Regions from separate parts of the Bacillus sp. SRI_025 genome, predicted to be linked through region 1. Evidence: a T-box and tRNA genes for the amino acid it is inferred to sense, from the RefSeq annotation. Region 1 holds a T-box; the other holds one or more tRNA genes.

Region 1 (3,272 bases):
TGCTTCAATTTGGGATCCTGGCTCCCTTTGTTTTTCTTTTCTTATCTCTTTTTCGCCCGTTTGTTCTCGTCCCGATTACAGTCTTTTCGCTGGCAGCAGGTTTGGCATTCGGCAGTGTCCTTGGGACGATTTATGCCCTCATTGGGGCGACAGCCGGGGCAACAGGCTCCTTCATGATTGCGTCAACCTTTCGTGCGAAAAAGAAGGAAACGGAATCAAACAGCCGGAAGCTGAAAGCGGTGACGTCCCGCATTCAGGAGCATGGATTTCTTTATATTTTGTTATTGCGTATTGCACCGATTCATTTTGATTTTGTCAGCTATGCGGCAGCCGCTTCACGTGCAAATTATCGTGCATTTGTGGCAGCCACCTTTTTAGGCTTAATACCGGGTACAATTGCGTTAAATGTTCTCGGCTCAAGCTTTGTCAGCGGCAATTATGCCGCCTTAGTGGTTGTTTGTTTGATTTATTTGATCTTTATCTCCGTTCCACTCATTTTAAAAAGAAAGATGCCTGATTTATTTTAGGCGTCTATTTTTTATGTTTCCCCCATATATATGTAACAGATGTCGTTAGGGGGGACAAACATGCTTGAAATAATCTTTGAAGATGAATATGATACCGCCGCTTTTTTACATCTTGCTGAACACTTGGACAGTCGGCATCACATGTCAATTCAACAAGGGAAAGACCGGCTTCTCATAGAGGCGAAGGAATCAGAAGAAGCACTTGAGCACATTGTGCGGCCATTATTGGTTCACTTTTTTTTGGAATGTAAAGAAAATGAGCGCATGCGCAGCATCCTTGAAAACACTTATTTGTTTAAAGATCCCGAAGAGCAGCACCAAATTCTTTCCATCGCTCACAGTATCATGAACGGGGACTTAGATGATATTCCCGGCATTCAGCAAGACCCGTCAAGAGAAGCCCTTTTAAAAAAGGAGCTTGAGGCAATTTCTTTACAGCAAGGTGTTTTTTCAATTGGTTCATTTATGACCTTTAGACTGTCAGAATATGATCGAAGGCTGAAGAACTATGTTGAAGTGTCCATTGAAGAATACAAAATGGAGCAAGAGTATCAAAACTTCATTCAATCGCTTCGAGACTATGTGATGGCAAGAGAGCCTAGGCTCGAAAAAGTACATGTTGTGCATCAGGACCGCCTGGTGATTTGGGAATTTCGCTACGCTTCTGAGCGTGATCAAAAACAATACATAGACAGACAGTTTGTAAGAGAGCATCCAATGTATATTGATTCGCAGCTGATTGCACCGCTTGTCTCTATTGCACCGCAAAAAATTGACCTATTTACAAATGATACAGGTCACTCGATGGTGCAAACGATTCAAAATATTTTTCAAGAAAGGGTCGAGGTGTTCCCGTCTCATTCATTCCAAGAGCACAATGTTCAATTTGTACATGACCATTTCGACAAGAAAAGTGAAAAGCTTTCTTGATTTTCACGAAAAAACGTTTTATAATACGGTGTAACTTCATACAGAGACCGTATTGATAAGGACATGAACAAATGAACACCCGCTTAAAGAGAGGGAAGCCGCGGCTGAAAGCTTCCTAGCAGAGGACCATTTGCTTTACCACCTTTGAACATCAGCTGTGAACTTTTTAGTAATGGCTGACGGGAATTCCCGTTATCGAACCGCAAGCCGTATTTGCTTATGAAAAGCAAGCTGCAAGTACGGGAAAAAGGGTGGAACCACGATTCCGTTTATTCAACCTCGTCCCTTTCCAGGGGGCGGGGTTTTTATATTGCCAAAAAAAGGAGTGACCAGAGATGTCAGAACAAATTCAACTTACATTTCCAGATGGAGCAGTCAAGGAGTTTGACAAAACAGCGACAACAGAAGACATCGCGGCATCAATTAGCCCGGGCCTAAAGAAAAAAGCACTTGCCGGTAAATTGAACGGTAAAGAAATAGATCTGCGTACGCCGCTATTAGAAAGTGGAACAATCGAGATCATCACAGATAAAAGTGAAGAAGCACTCGACATTATGCGCCACAGCACAGCCCATTTGCTAGCGCAGGCGATCAAACGCCTGTATGGAAAAGGACATCACGTTCAGTTTGGCGTAGGTCCTGTCATCGAAAATGGCTTCTACTATGATGTGGACATCGATGTAGCCATCACACCTGAAGACTTGCCAAAGATTGAAAAAGAAATGAAGAAAATCATTAACAGCAATCTGCCAATTGAGCGAATTGAAGTATCAAGAGAAGAAGCGAAAAAGCGCTTTGAAGCGATTGGTGATGAGTTGAAGCTTGAGCTGTTAGAGGCGATTCCAGAAGGTGAAGCTGTGACGATTTATGAGCAGGGTGAATTCTTTGACCTCTGCCGCGGGATTCACTTGCCGTCTACAGGGAAAATCAAAGAGTTTAAACTGTTAAGCCTTGCAGGTGCATACTGGAGAGGTGACAGTAACAACCAAATGCTTCAGCGTATTTACGGAACAGCTTTCTTCAGCAAAGAAGATTTAAATGAGCATTTACGTCTGCTTGAAGAAGCGAAAGAACGCGATCACCGTAAGCTTGGAAAAGAGCTGAAGCTGTTTGCAAATTCCCAAAAGGTTGGTCAAGGACTTCCGCTTTGGCTGCCAAAAGGCGCAACGATCCGCCGCGTCATCGAGCGTTACATTGTCGATAAAGAAGTGCGTCTTGGCTATGAGCATGTGTACACACCAGTTCTTGCGAATGTTGAGTTGTATAAAACATCAGGACACTGGGCGCATTATCAAGAAGACATGTTCCCCGTGATGGAAATGGACAACGAAGATCTTGTTCTTCGTCCGATGAACTGTCCGCACCATATGATGATTTACAAAAACGAGCCGCACAGCTATCGCGAATTGCCAATTCGTATTGCAGAGCTTGGTACAATGCACCGCTATGAAATGTCAGGTGCTTTATCTGGCCTTCAGCGTGTCCGCGGTATGACATTAAACGATGCACACATCTTTGTTCGTCCAGATCAAATCAAAGACGAGTTCATCCGTACAGTTCGCTTAATTGAAGAAGTGTATCAAGACTTTGGCTTGAATGACTACACATTCCGCTTATCTTACCGTGATCCAGAAGATACTGAGAAGTATTTCGATGACGATGCGATGTGGAATAAAGCACAATCGATGCTGAAGGATGCAATGGACGAGCTTGGCCACGATTATTATGAAGCAGAAGGCGAAGCAGCATTTTATGGTCCGAAGCTTGATGTACAAGTGAAGACAGCTCTTGGAAAAGAAGAGACATTATCCACTG
Region 2 (3,272 bases), on a different contig from region 1:
TCAATTAAGTAGAGCTGTGCCATTCTAGAGGAAGTGGCAGCACTGCGAAAAGGTGCTTCATTGGAACCGGACGTCGATAGGTGAACATCACATAAAGCAGAAACGCTAGTATGACCTGGATGTGTTAAAGCAATGGTTTTCACTTGGTTGTCTTTTGCGAGCTGAAGGGCTTGAATGATGTCTAACGTTTCTCCTGAAAAGGAGATACCAAACACAATGTCATTCTCTCCTGCATTTGCAATGACCGTAGATGCAATGTGCATGTCAGTGAAGGCTGTCGCTGCATAGTTAATTCTGAGAAATTTCTGCTGGGCATCAGCTGCGACGATGCCAGATGCACCAACACCGATAAAATGAATTTGGTTTGCATTCAGCAGTAATTGAACAGCCTTTTCTAAAGCATCTGCATTTAAAATAGAAGCGGTGTCCTTAATCGATTGAATCGAGTTTCCAGCTGTTTTTTGAATAATGGATTGAAGTGGTTCATCTTGTTCGATATCTCTGTAGCCTTGTTTATCGTCATGCATCAAGTCTCCAGCGATCCGCATTTTTAAATCTTGATAGCCATCCAGCCCGAGAGATTTACAAAGACGGATGACTGCAGAGCTGCTTGCGCCGGCTGCCTGACTGATTTCGTGTACTGTACTTTTAATGACTTTGTCAGGATGGGCAAGGATATAGTCTGCAATGATTTTTTCAGATTGGGGGAGCTTTGATTTGATTGTGTGTAGTAGGGTAAGTCCACCTGCTGACATGAGCTCTACCTCCTTTAGGATTGATAACGTGAGATCGCTTTGTCGATATGACCATTCGTTTTGCTCAGTAAATCTTTGGCTGTTTTCTTGTCTGTGTTTGTTTGGAGCATGACGATGGCGGTTTTGACTTCTAAGTCTGCTGCTTCGAGAGTCTTCACGGCTTGTTCGTAGGAAGCATTTGTCACATGTTGAATGATGGTGATGGCGCGTTCTTTTAATTTATGATTGCTGACTTTAACATCAACCATCAGGTTTTCATATACTTTGCCTTGTCTGATCATGACTGAGGTGGAAAGCATATTTAAAATCATTTTATGAGCGGATGCTGCTTTCATTCTTGTTGACCCAGTGATGGCTTCTGGTCCTACAATGACCTCAATGGCGCAATCTGCAAGCTCGCTAATTTCTGCTTGTTTATTGCAGCTGAGTGCTACTGTTTTAGCTCCAATTGACTTTGCATAGTTTAAAGCGCCGATGATATAAGGTGTCCTGCCGCTTGCGGCAATTCCGACGACTGTATCTTTTGATGTCAGGTGGATGTGTACTAAATCCTGTTTGCCGGCTTCTTCACTATCTTCCACATCTTCGGCAGCTTGAGAAAAAGCTGAGTCTCCGCCTGCCATGATGCCTACAATGACATCAGGTGAGACGCTATAGGTTGGGGGACATTCGACAGCATCCATTACGCCAATTCTGCCGCTTGTTCCGGCGCCTAAATAAACGAGTCTGCCTCCATTTGAGATGGATTCATAGGCAAAGTCACTTGCTGTTTTGACATGGGGAAGTACAAGGTTGACTGCTTGAGCGACCTTCATATCTTCTTCATTAATCATCTGGAGTATTTCAAGCGGATCTGCTTGAGAAATTCCCATTGTGTTGGGGTTTCTTGATTCTGTTGTCAAAGAACGCAGTTGAGATGGCTGCATGTGACATACCTCCTTATTTCTTCATTTTCAGTATATTGAGTATGGTACGAAATTTCAATATTATATTTGAATATTGAAATTATATTTCAGTAGAAATGTTGAATAAATAGGGAGCAAATAGTTAGAAAATAAAAAAAATAAAAATCCCCTTTACAAAAGGGGGACAACCTGTATATAATAACTTTTGTCAGCTTCACGGAAACAACAAACTTGACAAACTGGCCCGTTGGTCAAGCGGTTAAGACACCGCCCTTTCACGGCGGTAACACGGGTTCGAATCCCGTACGGGTCACCATGATGTGGAGGATTAGCTCAGCTGGGAGAGCATCTGCCTTACAAGCAGAGGGTCGGCGGTTCGAGCCCGTCATCCTCCACCATATGCCGGTGTAGCTCAACTGGTAGAGCAACTGACTTGTAATCAGTAGGTTGGGGGTTCAAGTCCTCTTGCCGGCACTGTTTTATCTTTATCAATTCCATATGTGGAGGGGTAGCGAAGTGGCTAAACGCGGCGGACTGTAAATCCGCTCCCTCCGGGTTCGGCGGTTCGAATCCGTCCCCCTCCACCATTTTTGGGCTATAGCCAAGCGGTAAGGCAACGGACTTTGACTCCGTCATGCGTTGGTTCGAATCCAGCTAGCCCAGTTAAGACACCTTTTTCAAAAAGGTGTCTTTTTTTATGTTGGCGGAGGGACTGTATAACTATTCAAAATGTTGTCGAGTTGAGTCAGAAGGCATCAAGAAAGTAAAATATAAGCATGAACGGAAAGGGGATGTACATATGGGAGAGCAAAAGAAGGTCACGATTGTTGGAGTTCCGATGGACTTGGGGCAAACGAGAAGGGGCGTCGATATGGGGCCGAGTGCGATTCGTTGTGCAGGCGTAAAAGAAAAATTGGAAACGCTCTCATTTGATGTGGAGGATCTAGGAGATATTCCAGTTGAACAAAGAGATGATGAGAAAGGTTTATATACAAGTGAAAAGCTAAAAAATTTGACCGAGAATGCTGGGGCGAATCAGCTGCTTGCTGAGAAGGTTGACAGTATTGTGCAATCAGGTTCGTTTCCGCTCATTTTAGGTGGTGATCACAGCATTGCGATTGGCACACTTGCTGGGGTAGCCAAGCATTATGAAAACTTAGGAGTCATTTGGTATGATGCACACGGGGATTTGAATACGGAGGAAACCTCTCCTTCTGGAAATATTCATGGCATGCCGCTTGCTGTCAGTCTTGGTTTTGGGCATGCTGATTTAACAAACATTGGCGGTTATTCGCCTAAATTGAAACCTCAAAATGTCGTTATAATTGGTGCTCGATCCTTAGATGAAGGAGAGCGGGCATTGATTCGAGAGAAAGGCATTAAAGTCTATACGATGCATGAAATTGATCGTTTAGGGATGACAAGGGTGATGGAGGAAGCTATTGCTTATCTAAAGGAAAGAACAGATGGTGTCCATCTCTCGCTTGATTTAGACGGGCTAGACCCAGCGGAATGCCCTGGTGTAGGCACTCCGGTAGCAGGCGGCATTAGTTACCGGGAGAGTCATCTTGCAATGGAGCTTTTAGAGGAGGCGGGTATTTTAACGTCTGCT

Evidence for each region. A T-box is a leader RNA that pairs with one kind of tRNA and senses whether it is charged. The one in region 1 lies ahead of thrS (threonine--tRNA ligase), so its partner is inferred to be a tRNA-Thr.
Region 2: it encodes a tRNA-Thr, which carries the amino acid that the T-box ahead of thrS (threonine--tRNA ligase) is inferred to sense. The anticodon was not compared.

Annotation. Positions count from the first base shown of each region.
Region 1 is NZ_JBYEGB010000002.1:184,203-187,474, forward strand. Features, by position in the region: gene AC20OE_RS05760 (TVP38/TMEM64 family protein) at 1-527, shown strand, start outside; gene ytxC (putative sporulation protein YtxC) at 588-1,457, shown strand; T-box leader at 1,501-1,747, shown strand; gene thrS (threonine--tRNA ligase) at 1,793-3,272, shown strand, end outside.
Region 2 is NZ_JBYEGB010000007.1:186,685-189,956, reverse strand. Features, by position in the region: gene AC20OE_RS17720 (MurR/RpiR family transcriptional regulator) at 1-755, opposite strand, end outside; gene murQ (N-acetylmuramic acid 6-phosphate etherase) at 770-1,681, opposite strand; tRNA gene AC20OE_RS17710 (tRNA-Glu) at 1,902-1,976, shown strand; tRNA gene AC20OE_RS17705 (tRNA-Val) at 1,983-2,058, shown strand; tRNA gene AC20OE_RS17700 (tRNA-Thr) at 2,062-2,134, shown strand; tRNA gene AC20OE_RS17695 (tRNA-Tyr) at 2,163-2,247, shown strand; tRNA gene AC20OE_RS17690 (tRNA-Gln) at 2,252-2,323, shown strand; gene rocF (arginase) at 2,460-3,272, shown strand, end outside.